DNA from 4 places in the Bacillus pretiosus genome. Region 1 is predicted to be linked to each of the others. Evidence: riboswitches for the same ligand, from Rfam matches in the RefSeq annotation. Region 1 holds a riboswitch; each other region holds the start of a gene.
The links. A riboswitch is a leader RNA that binds a small molecule or an ion and turns the genes downstream of it on or off. The one in region 1 is predicted to bind S-adenosylmethionine.

Region 1 (3,214 bases):
TTTCATTCATAACGTACGAGCCTTTTCTTCTATTTGTAATAACCACTTTTCCCGCTTCTCTCGTTTACTCGTTTTCACAGATTGAAAAAAAGATCGTTTTACATCGCGAATGCCGCAAAAACGTAAAACACCTCTCTTCATCATAATCCAATCTGCTGATCGATATAGTAGTGCGACGTACCATAACGGTGAGTCTAACGTATTAATTACCCATGCCTTCTTACCTTTCAATAAGCCTTTCGGCAGGGCACCTTCATATTTATAAGCAAAACCAGCTACGAAAATGCGATCAATAAACCCTTTTAAAATAGCTGGCATCCCCCACCACCATATTGGATAAATGAAGAGAAGAGTATCCGCTTCTTCCACTAACGTTCTGTACCGAGCTGTCTCTTCTTCATTTACTAAATCACGTCTTTTCTTCTCCTCATTAAATACAAGGACGGGATCAAATTGTTCCTTATATAAATCAAGTACCGTAACCGAATGATTTGTTTCTTGTAATCCTTTTTGCACATGCTTTAATATCCCCGCATTAAAACTGGAAGGACTAGGATGAGCGTATACAATTAGTACATTCACTACATAACAACTCCCTCTATAAGTTAAAGTTTCCCCTTCTTTAACATCTTCTCTACAATTTGCACGTTTTTCGAACTTTGTAATAAACGATTTAATAATGTAAGTAACTCTTCCTTTTCTAAATCTTTCAGTTTCTCTTTCACCGTACTCTCACCAGCACTTTGAATATCATAAACAACTGCCGCCATATGCTTACAATAATTCTCATATGGACACTCGCAGCTACTTTCTGTAAAATTTTCAAGATCAATCATTACTTCATAGTTTCCTGCATTTCCAGTAACAAAAGCAAATATTTTCTTTTCTTGTATTTCAACATCTTCTACATGTCCTTCTTCATAATATTCATAACCTTTATCCATAATGTACTTAGGAATCCATTTCGTTATATCATTTAGTAAGTAAGCGTACATAACAACACCTCTTCCTTTAATTCCCTTTTGACTTCCAAAACCCTGCATGTTATTCTAATAACTGTCAAATAGCAAGTCTATATGACAAAACGACTGACACCTATTCGGCGGAGGTGTCTCTTTTCATTTGCAGCCGATATGAAGTGCCTCTTTCAGGCACATTCAATCTTTGACACTACACACTCAACACCATTCCCTTGTATCAGGCTGCTTAAGCAGTCTTTTACGCTACATACTCCAAAAAAAAGAGAGCTTAGCTCCCTTTTCCCGCCTTATAAAATACCCCTTTTTCAGTATAGAGATATTCATCAGCTAATGTAATTTTCCCATCCAGTTTCAGTTCATCTAATAGTCTTGATAAATAAAATTGATGTAACATCTTTTTCGTGAATTTTCCTTCATGATGCGAAACGATATGTTCTTGAATATCTAACAATGATATTGGCTTATCTTGCTCTATCATATATTCATAAACTGTACTACGCAGTTTTACGTATTTTTCGAGTGTCACAGTACTTCGCAACCCCTTTCTTCTTAATATAAATTTTCGTAATCGGTTTTTTTGCAACAAAAAAACCTCTCCGATAAGAAGAAGTTACGTATATATCTTCGTCTTATCTCCCAGAACAAATATGTTCTGCTGGAATTAGCACCTGCATCGCGGTTGCTGGGTTTCATCGGGCCAGTCCCTCCACCTCTCTGGATAAGAAAATATTCACTTAATTCTTACTATACGTAATTTCATTCTAATTGTCAAACAAATATAACAAATTATATTTTGTTCCTTACTGTTCATACTATACATATATGAATATGCAAGGAGGATTATGAAATGCACGAAAATGCTCGCGGATATGTCCAAAATTCTTTTCAATCATTACAAGAAGCAAAACATTGTTTAGAAGAAGCGCTACAGACTGTTGAAAAAGATTTTAATCGCGCTCGTATTGAACAATCACTTTATGCGATCGAACAAGCTATTCAACGCTGTGATTACACGGTTCATATTTTAGAACAAGATTGAAAAAACTTCCCATCATAAGGTGGGAAGTTTTTTCAAATGGCATACTTCATAATTATTACCGTTATAATTAAAAAATATACAGAATTAGCAATTTCTAAAACCCCTACTTTTATAATAGAAATTTTTTTGCCATATAACATAATTGCTCGAATGACACTCGGTATAAAAATAAGAGAACACCACGGATTGATAGCAAAGACAATGACTGTTAATACAATATGATACCCCCATGATATAAGACGATACTTCGGGTTATTTTTCTCGCGAATCATCGTTTTTACATAAAATGTACTTCCTAAAAAATATAAAAATGAAATAAGCGCAATAAATAATGCTGTTTTATCTATAAGTTTCATTGAAAAATAATAACTAACTAAACCACCAATACAGAAAACAATAATCGCACTAATGTCATTTAGTAACGCTCTTTCATTCTTTTGACGAGCGTAATACATATTTACTATAAATAACGGAATCATTACTGCTATGAATAAAAGAATGCGCCATTCATATAATAGAGAGATCATCCCAAATACGAAAGCGATGATAAAATATACAATTGCAGCATGTAAAAACTCTTTTTTTCGTTTTTGCTTTATGTACGTAAGAAATGGATACGTAGCTAAATAGATAAAGAACCAAGCTAAAAACAATGGAATATGATACATAGTAGGTTTCCCAAGCATGACACTTAATAGAAATGGTATAACGAGCATGGCCCATGCACCGTGTTGCTTCGGAATAACTAACTTCATTAACTATACACCTCCCTTTTGAAAGCAGTTCTCACCTACTATTATACAAATAATTTTATATAGTAACGTATATATATTGGACTATTTCTTGACATTAAAAAATGCTCCTTACAATGTGTAAGAAGCATGAAAGAGGCAAACGAATATGTAAGTCGCGACCCTACCTTATATGAGTATGCTTTTCTATGCCATGTTATGCTTATCTAATATGCCGTATTTCTTTTTAAATCTCGTAAGAATCATAATCCAAGACGTACTAAATAGTAGTAAGAAAATAACATTCGAAATTGCATGACTCAAATCGAAATAAAAACTTGCAATATAATACGAAACGACTGCTTCCCACGTTGCCTCACGTATGAAACCGAGAAGCCCCCATAAGTTCATAATCCAGCCAAATAAAAATCCAACAAACAATCCGTATAGAAGCCTTCCCCACA
Region 2 (3,214 bases), 120 kb from region 1:
CTTCGAAAGCAAAAAGCGAAAATTAAAGAAGTAGAAAAAGAATATATTGAAAATGCAAAAGTAATCGGCGCAACTTTATCGAAATGTGCCATTGATTCACTTATTTATGAGCGTACATTTGATTTAGTTGTCGTAGATGAAGTGAGTATGGCATATGTTCCGCAAATTGCATTAGCAGCTTCACTTGGAAAACGTATCGTCGTTTGTGGGGACTTTTTACAGTTACCTCCAATTGCGATGGCGAACCATGAACTCGTTCGAAAATGGCTTGGGGAAGATATGTTTTACCATGCTGGGATTGTTGATTCTGTCAATAAATCAGAAGCACATCCGAACCTATTTATGTTGCAGGAACAAAGGCGTATGCATGCGGATATATCGAAGTTTACAAACTCATTTATTTATAAAAATAGAGTATACGACCATCCGTCTGTTTCAGAGCGTAAAGAACTTGCGCGATTGCAACCGTTCGCAAATGAGGCAAGTGTTTTATTTGATACGAGCTTAATGGGAGCCTTTTCGTTAAAGGACGCTGCTTCTGGTTCTCGATTTAACATTATGTCTGGTTTAGTAGCGATGCAAATGATGTTAATCGGACTGTTAGATGGTGTTCAATCGATCGGTGTTGTTACACCTTACAGGGCACAATCCCGCTTTTTATCAACGTGTATTAGAGAAATGTTGCAGAGAACGAAATATCAAAACATACCAGTTTTAGCGGCGACGGTTCATAAGTTTCAAGGTTCTGAAAGAGATATGATGATATTTGATACGGTTGATAGTTATCCGCAAGAACGACCTGGCGTGTTATTCTTTGACCATAAAAATCATCGCCTCGTCAACGTTGCAGTGACAAGGGCAAGAGGGAAGTTCATTCAATTATCAGATTGTCATTATATGCGTAAAAACCTTTCGAGAAAACAAGCGTTATCACAATTAACAGCTCATATAGAACGTCACGGAGATGTGTATGATCGTACGACATCAAGACAATTGTGGGAGCGGAAAATTTCGAAACGTTTACGCTGGTTTATGGAAATGAATCTTGAAGAGCCGAAAGGGTTATTGAAAGATATTTTAGCCGCAAAACGAAAAATTATTATTTCACTTCCAAGTACAAAGCAAGTGGATAAGCGAGTCTGGCAAGCGTTAATGCGTACAAATGCGCAAATAACAGTGTATAGTGATGGACCAGTTCCGTTAAAAAATGTAAAGTTACAAAGACAAAATAAAGCATTCCCGTTTATCGTAATCGATGATGAAATCTTTTGGGCAGGAGCACCGCTCACATCTCAAATGATGTTTGAAGGTAGTATGGAATTTCCGTACGTATGTGCAAGATTACAAGCACCGGAAACAATTGGTGTGTTAAAAGGATTTTTAGATATTCGGTAAATTCGGATAGGAATTCCTTGACTTTTAATTGGAATGAACATAGAATGAATATAATTTAATATAATCTTATGAAAATTCTTATCACGAGAGGTTGAGGGACTGGCCCTATGACACCTCGGCAGCGGATTCTTTTATGAATACTGTGCCAATTCCAGCAAGGTAACTTGAAAGATAAGAAAGAAGCTCATTTTGACTGTAAATGCAGAAGCCTCTTTCTATCTTTTAGAAAGAGGCTTTTTTATGTGAAAATATAAGGGGGAAGAGAAATGGGAGCGACTGGAGTAACGTCACAAAGAAAAACAATTGAAGAGAGTATAGAAAGAAATAAGGAAAAGTACATAGAAACAAGTCACGATATTCATGCGAATCCGGAGATTGGTAACCAAGAGTTTTACGCATCAAGAACGTTAAGTTTATTACTAGGTAGTGCAGGGTTTCAGCTGCAGCACAATATAGCTGGACATGAAACAGGATTTATCGCGCGAAAAAGTTCAGGAAAACAAGGGCCAGTTATCGCATTTTTAGCTGAGTATGACGCTTTACCAGGACTTGGTCATGCGTGTGGTCACAATTTAATTGGCACAATTAGCGTTGCGGCCGCGATCGCATTATCAGAAACGCTTGAAGAAATTGGCGGAGAAGTTGTCGTGTTTGGTACTCCAGCCGAAGAAGGAGGACCAAATGGTAGTGCGAAAGCGAGTTATGTAAAAGCGGGGTTATTTAAAGATATTGATGCGGCACTTATGATTCATCCGAGCGGAAAAACAGCGCCAACGAGCCCTTCACTAGCAGTCGATCCACTTGATTTTCATTTTTACGGAAAAACAGCTCACGCCGCAGCTTCACCTGAAGAAGGGATTAACGCATTAGATGCGATAATTCAACTTTATAACGGTATTAACGCACTTCGCCAACAACTTCCATCAGATGTGAAAATTCATGGCGTTATTACCGAGGGGGGAAAAGCACCTAATATTATTCCTGACTACGCATCAGCAAGGTTCTTCATCCGTGCAGCAACGCGAAAAAGATGTGCAGAAGTAACAGAAAAAGTAAAAAATATCGCACAAGGAGCAGCGTTAGCAACAGGCGCAAAAGTGAAAATCCATCAATTCCAAAACGAAATCGATGAACTACTCGTAACAAAAACATATAATGACGTCGTAGCCGAAGAACTAGAATTACAAGGTGAAGACGTAAATCGGAAAGAAAGATTTGGCATCGGCTCAACAGACGCAGGAAACGTAAGTCAAGTCGTACCAACAATTCATCCGTACATTAAAATCGGTCCAGATGACTTAATTGCGCATACGAATGAATTTAGAGAAGCAGCACGTTCAGAACTTGGAGATAAAGCGTTAATTACATCCGCAAAAGCACTAGCAAATACAGCGTATCGATTAATTACGGAAGAAGGGCTGTTAGAGAAGGTGAAGGAGGAGTTTAGAGAGGCGCAGAGAAATCAGGGGTAGGTGAGAAGGAGACGTATCTCTGGATTTTCTAGTAGGAAATTGAATGAAAAAAGAACCAGCCTATGGCTGGTTCTTTTTATATTATATAAGAATTTTCCCACATACACTCGGTATCTTTATCTTAGTACCCTCTTATCAGAACGACAATTTCTCCTCAAACTCACTCTTTAAAACAATTAAAGGAGACGATAATCCAAATTGCATTAAGGAGTCTAAAAATGTAGCGAGAGAATCCATCGAATCGCTCATGACCTTCATCATATAATTAAACTCCCCGCTAATTCGATATAAATCAGTTACTTCGGGAGCGGCATTACAAAATTGGATGAAATCAGAGTATTGACTCG
Region 3 (3,214 bases), 710 kb from region 1:
GGTTGAAATAATTTCATACTTTCCACCTCTTTTGAAAGTTGTTACAATTCTAGTGACAAATGATATAATCTTTCCAGTATTTTGTAAAGAAAAAATTAAGAATGGGGCTGACAAAATGAAAGTCGCATGTATTCAAATGGATATTGTCTTTGGAGATGTAGAAAAAAATATTGAGAATGCTAAAAATAAAATAAGCGAAGCGATGAAGGAAAGACCAGATGTGATTGTCTTACCAGAACTATGGACAACGGGATATGATTTAACGAGGCTTACTGAAATTGCAGATAGGGATGGATTGCAAACGAAAGAAAAGCTGAAAGAATGGTCGAAGCAATATGGTGTACATATTGTCGGTGGGTCTATAGCGAAGCAAACAGAGCAAGGTGTTACAAATACAATGTATGTGGTAAACAAGGAAGGAGAACTGGTCAATGAATATAGTAAAGTGCATTTATTTCAGCTTATGGATGAACATAAATATTTAATCGCTGGAAATAGTACAGGTGAATTTAAGTTAGATGATGTAGAGTGCGCCGGCACAATTTGTTATGATATTCGTTTTCCAGAGTGGATGCGCGTTCATACTGCGAAAGGTGCAAAAGTTTTATTTGTTGTAGCAGAATGGCCATTGGTTCGTTTAGCGCATTGGCGTTTGTTATTGCAAGCAAGAGCAGTTGAAAATCAGTGTTATGTTGTTGCATGTAATAGGGCAGGAAAGGATCCGAATAATGAGTTTGCCGGTCATTCTTTAATTGTCGATCCTTGGGGCGAATTTGTTGTAGAAGCGAATGAAGAAGAATCAATTTTATTTGGAGAGCTTCATTTTGAGAAAATTAAAGAAGTACGCAAAGGAATTCCAGTTTTTGCAGATCGTCGTCCAGAATTATACAAATAAAATGTTGACAAGTGATTTTTATTCTTGGTATAGTCTTCAACATAAAGTTAAAAATTCAAAAAATTATACAACTCTTATCAAGAGCAGGTGGAGGGATTTGGCCCGATGAAGCCCAGCAACCGACCGTAATACCATTGTGAAATGGGGCGTTTATTTACGCCAAAAGGCACGGTGCTAATTCCAGCAGAAAGTAAATCTTTCTGGCAGATAAGAGGGGAGAAGATAAACTTCAAACCTCTTTCTTTGTGGAAAGAGGTTTTTCTACGTCAGAAAAACCTCTGAATTAAAAAAAGGGGGAGAAGACGATGGGATATTATTCATTAACTGAAACGACAGTTATACAATATGCGAAAGAACACGGTTATTTTGAAAAGAAAGCAAATGTAGTTTGTCATGAAATTGGAGATGGAAATTTAAATTACGTGTTCAAATTAGATGATGGAGAGAAGTCTATTATAATAAAACAAGCACTGCCATATGCGAAAGTAGTTGGTGAGAGCTGGCCACTGTCTATAAAAAGAGCGACGATTGAAAGTAAAGCATTACAAATTTTTGCGAAGTATGTGCCGGAATATGTGCCGGTAGTGTACAGTCATGATGAAGAGTTAGCAGTAACAGTCATAGAAGATCTATCAAGGCTAACAATTACAAGAAAAGGATTAATAGATGGAGAGGAGTACCCGCTTTTATCCCAACATATTGGTCGCTTTCTAGCACATGTGTTGTTTTATACTTCAGATTTCGGTTTACAATCAGAAGAGAAAAGAGTGTTAGATAGTGAATTTGTTAATCCAGATCTTAGTAAAATCACGGAAGATTTAGTGTTTACAGATCCGTTTAGTCATTATGATACGAATGATTATGAACCAGAGTTACAACTAGCGGTGGATGAACTGTGGAGTGACAAAAATTTGAAATTAAAAGTAGCACAGTATAAATATAAATTTTTAACGAGAAAAGAAGCGCTTATTCATGGTGATTTACATACTGGTAGTATTTTTTCATCACCTGCTGAAACGAAAGTAATTGATCCAGAATTTGCAACATATGGTCCATTTGGATTTGATCTTGGCCAATTTATTGCAAATTTATTATTAAATGCACTATCCCGTGAAGAGGAAAAAAGAAGTGTGCTATTTTTCCATATTGAGAAAACATGGAGTTATTTTGTAGAAGCTTTTACGAAGTTATGGATTGGAGAAGGTGTAGAAGCATATACGAAAGAGAAACAATGGTTGCCAATTATTTTGCAAAATATTTTTACGGATGCCGTTGGATTTGCCGGATGTGAGCTTATCCGTAGAACAATTGGCTTAGCGCATGTAGCTGATTTAGATGGAATAGCAAATAAAGAAACGAGGATTCAAGCTAAGAAACAAGCGTTATCCTTAGGTAAAGAACTAATAAAATATGAATCTAAGAGTGCTGATATTCAACTGTTCCGAACATTATTTCAACAGACAGTTTCTGGAGGGATAAAAGCATGAGTACAATTGTTACTGTTCCGAGATCTGTCAGTTGGAAAGGTGATGCCATTGCAGTATTAAATCAAACAAAGTTGCCGCATAGTACAGAATACAAAACATTAACGACGATTGAAGAGGTATGGAAAAGTATTGTCATGCTAGAAGTACGAGGAGCACCTGCAATTGGAATTTTAGCTGCATTTAGCTTGGCACTTGCATCAAAAAAATATAATACTGTACATATGGAAGAATTTCAAAAGAAGTTTAATAGAGATTGTAATTATTTAGGAACGTCACGCCCGACAGCAGTCAATTTATTTTGGGCAATCGATCGTATGAGAGAATCCATTCGAGAAATTACTACAATAAAAGAAGCACAAAAAATATTAGAAGAAGAAGCGCTTCTCATTCAGAAAGAAGATGAAGCGGTATGCCGGAGTATTGGAGAACATGCATTAACATGCTTTAAAGACGGTGATAACATCTTAACAATTTGTAACGCTGGAAGTATTGCAACTGCTAGATATGGTACTGCATTAGCACCGTTTTATATTGGGAAAGAAAAAGGTGTACGTTTACATGCGTATGCGTGTGAAACGAGACCGGTTTTACAAGGCGGGCGTTTAACGACCTGGGAATTAAAACAGGCAAATATTGATGTAACACTTATTACCGATAATACGGCAGCTCATGCTATTCAAACGAAAGAAATAAACGCGATTATTGTAGGAGCGGACCGAATTGTCGCAAATGGAGATACAGCAAATAAAATCGGAACAATGAATTTAGCTATATTAGCAAATTATTTCGATATTCCATTTTACGTTGCAGCTCCGTTATCTACGTTTGATAT
Region 4 (3,214 bases), 2.0 Mb from region 1:
TGAATACTCCATAATACGTTTAAGCTCTTCCCAATAATCTACCTCTTCAAAAGAAAGAGTTTCAACTGGTGCTCCTGTAATAATAAGTCCATCAAATTTCTCATTCTCAATATCACGAAATGTTTTATAGAAACTCGTTAAATGGTCCTGCGCTACATTGCGAGACAAATGTGATTCCATATGAAGTAGGTGAACATCTAATTGCAACGGTGTGTTGCCAATTAAACGAAGTAATTGCGCTTCTGTTTCTTGCTTTGTAGGCATTAAATTTAAGATAGCAATTTTCAATGCCCGGATATCTTGTGTTTCTGCTCGCTCCTTCGTCATTACAAAAATATTTTCCTTCTGCAACACTTTGCGAGCTGGTAAATCTCTATCAATTATGATCGGCATGTTCTTTGCCTCCGACTAGCGCTGCTTCTAAATCTGCAATAATATCAGAAACATCTTCTATACCAACCGATAAACGAATTAAATCTGATGTAACTCCAGCTAGACGCTGATCTTCAGCACTTAATTGTCTATGCGTTGTGCTAGCAGGATGTATAACACAAGTTCGTGCATCCGCTACATGCGTTACGAGAGTTGCTAGTTTTACATTTGCGATAAATTCTTTCGCTGCTTCTAATCCGCCCTTAATGCCGAATGTTAAAACACCACTAGCACCTTTTTTCAAATACGTTTGTGCTAACGAGTAATTTTCATTGCTATCTAATCCCGGATAATTCACCCATTCAATACGTTCATGGTTAGCAAGCCACTTAGCAACTGCGAGAGCATTTTCACTATGACGCTCCATTCTTAAATGTAGCGTTTCTAAGCCGATATTGCTAATATACGCATTGAATGGGCTCATACAGTTTCCATAGTCTCTTAATAATTGAACACGTGCCTTCACAATATACGCTGCTGCACCAAAATTTTGAACGTAACTTACGCCGTGATAACTTGGATCCGGTTCAACAAGTTCAGGATATTTCCCATTTGTCCAATCAAAGTTCCCTCCGTCAATGACAATGCCGCCTAAAGAGCTTGCATGACCATCAATATATTTCGTCGTAGAATGAACGATAATATTTGCTCCGTGCTCAAATGCTTGGCATAAATAAGGAGTTGCTAATGTATTATCCACGATAAAAGGTACTTCTAACTCTTTCGCTGCATCTGAAAATTCTTTGAAATTTAAAACGTTCATCGCTGGATTTCCTAACGACTCTGCATAAACAAGTTTCGTCTTATCATTAGCAAGGGCCACAATTTCATCAGCACTTAAATTCGGATTAAAGAACGTAACGTCAATACCAAGCTTACGCAAACTCACTCCAAATAAATTAAACGTTCCACCATAAACTGTGGAAGAACAAAGCAAGTGGTCTCCGCTACTACAAATATTTAAAACAGCAAGCATAATAGCAGCCTGCCCAGAAGCCGTTGCAACAGCTCCTACACCACCCTCTAAATCCGCTAACTTTTGCTCAAATGCAGCTAAAGTAGGATTTCCAATACGCGTATATATATATCCTTCTGCCTCTAAATTAAATAGCGCTGCTAAATCATCTGAAGTATCGTATTTATACGTTGTACTTTGATAAAGTGGCAAAACACGCGGTTCACCATTCTTTGGTGTATAGCCACCTTGCACACAAATTGTTCCTTTTCCCCATGATTCTCCCATCTCTCATTCTCCTTTCTTTTATACAAAATAAAAAACTGCTCCTTTCCTGAAAACAAGAAAGGAGCAGTTTGAAAACACGCTCTAAAGGCTCTTTCTTATCTTTCAGGATTATTACCTGCAGGATTTGGCACAATTCCGTTATACGGCTGTTGCCAAGGTTTCATCGGGCCTGTCCCTCCACCTTTTCTTGATAAGACTATGCAATTACCGTTGATTTTATAGCAATAATTTCCTAATGTCAATCGGTTTTTCTGAATGTTCTAAATTAAATACAAAGAATTTGACATGCATAACAAAAGAAATATATTCCATATCCATTTGAAAAAGACCTTTTAAAACCCACGATTACTATATAAAATTAAGTAAGTAGTTTAACTGTATACATTTCAAATTCTCACGAGACCTCAATATATTGAATAAGCCCACCTCTCAAAAAGATACTATACATATTCCTTTCACAGTAGCATATTTAATCCTTTCGACATTAAAACTTACATAACGGAGGTATAACATGACAAACACAAAGGACATGCACTATATACTCGTCCTATACGGCATTCTTTTAGGCTCTATAGTAGGAGCTACAGTCTGGCTATTTTTAGTTACAATAAATATCGGCATTCACTTTATTTGGGGATACTTACCTACTATTTTCTCTTCTCCCCCGTATTACACTATTTGTGTAACAACTATCGGTGGTATTCTCGTTGGTTTAACCCAAAAATACTTCGGCATATATCCACGTCTTATGCCGGAAGTGATGGGTGAATATAAAAAAACTGGTAGAATTGAATACCGTTTTGTACATAAAGCTACTTTAACTGCGATTATCGTTTTAATATTTGGAGCTAGCTTAGGTCCCGAAGCAGCACTTGTTGGAATTATCGGTGGACTTTGTACATGGGTAGGGGATCGCTTTACATTTGCCTTAAAAGGAATGAATGAACTAACAGAGGTTGGAATTGGCGCTACTTTAAGTGTAATTTTTAACGCGCCATTATTCGGTTATTTAGCTCCAAATGAAAATGAGGGTGAGCAAATTAACGAATTTTCTAAAGGAAAAAAAGCAATTGTATATTTAGCTACCACTTTCGCTGGCTTTTCCGTTTATTTATTACTTAGTAAATTCGATAATCGCGGATCCTTTATCGTTGATTTTGGGGAAGGTTCCCTTTCTCTTAATGAATGGATCGCCTTTCTACCACTTGCTAGTATTGGTGCTATAGTTGGTTTCTTTTATTTCAAATTTGAATTCACATTAGAGAAATTAATCCATCCCTTCAGGGAATACAAACTATCACTTGGAATTATCGGTGGTATTTTATTAGGAATTACAGGAACTTTTCTCCCGTACACGTTATTCTCAGGAGAACACCAATTAAAAGATTTAGTCGTTGAATGGAGTCATTTATCTTTCTGGGTACTACTTCTTTCAGGTGTTTTAAAATTATGTATTACTGCCGTTTGTTTAAATACAGGTTGGCGCGGTGGACATATTTTCCCAATTATATTTGCTGGATCTAGTATCGGATATGCTAT

Region 2: linked by a shared signal. The riboswitch ahead of ACU8YW_RS15760 (M20 family metallopeptidase) and the one ahead of ACU8YW_RS16320 (hypothetical protein) in region 1 are both predicted to bind S-adenosylmethionine.
Region 3: linked by a shared signal. The riboswitch ahead of mtnK (S-methyl-5-thioribose kinase) and the one ahead of ACU8YW_RS16320 (hypothetical protein) in region 1 are both predicted to bind S-adenosylmethionine.
Region 4: linked by a shared signal. The riboswitch ahead of ACU8YW_RS26770 (bifunctional O-acetylhomoserine aminocarboxypropyltransferase/cysteine synthase) and the one ahead of ACU8YW_RS16320 (hypothetical protein) in region 1 are both predicted to bind S-adenosylmethionine.

The regions. Positions count from the first base shown of each region.
Region 1 covers NZ_CM129593.1:3,189,194-3,192,407, forward strand. Annotated here, with positions in the region: gene ACU8YW_RS16305 (group-specific protein) at 1-10, opposite strand, end outside; gene ACU8YW_RS16310 (NAD(P)H-dependent oxidoreductase) at 7-582, opposite strand; gene ACU8YW_RS16315 (SWIM zinc finger family protein) at 606-995, opposite strand; gene ACU8YW_RS16320 (hypothetical protein) at 1,249-1,566, opposite strand; SAM riboswitch class I at 1,607-1,705, opposite strand; gene ACU8YW_RS16325 (hypothetical protein) at 1,828-2,019, shown strand; gene ACU8YW_RS16330 (YwiC-like family protein) at 2,052-2,774, opposite strand; gene ACU8YW_RS16335 (ECF transporter S component) at 2,958-3,214, opposite strand, start outside.
Region 2 covers NZ_CM129593.1:3,069,073-3,072,286, reverse strand. Annotated here, with positions in the region: gene ACU8YW_RS15765 (DEAD/DEAH box helicase family protein) at 1-1,395, shown strand, start outside; SAM riboswitch class I at 1,471-1,573, shown strand; gene ACU8YW_RS15760 (M20 family metallopeptidase) at 1,662-2,867, shown strand; partial or broken gene ACU8YW_RS15755 (Lrp/AsnC family transcriptional regulator) at 3,003-3,214, opposite strand, start outside.
Region 3 covers NZ_CM129593.1:3,894,680-3,897,893, reverse strand. Annotated here, with positions in the region: gene ACU8YW_RS19850 (pyridoxal phosphate-dependent aminotransferase) at 1-17, opposite strand, end outside; gene ACU8YW_RS19845 (carbon-nitrogen family hydrolase) at 32-895, shown strand; SAM riboswitch class I at 967-1,109, shown strand; gene mtnK (S-methyl-5-thioribose kinase) at 1,201-2,382, shown strand; gene mtnA (S-methyl-5-thioribose-1-phosphate isomerase) at 2,379-3,214, shown strand, end outside.
Region 4 covers NZ_CM129593.1:5,167,613-5,170,826, forward strand. Annotated here, with positions in the region: gene metA (homoserine O-acetyltransferase MetA) at 1-393, opposite strand, end outside; gene ACU8YW_RS26770 (bifunctional O-acetylhomoserine aminocarboxypropyltransferase/cysteine synthase) at 377-1,675, opposite strand; SAM riboswitch class I at 1,768-1,872, opposite strand; gene ACU8YW_RS26775 (chloride channel protein) at 2,187-3,214, shown strand, end outside.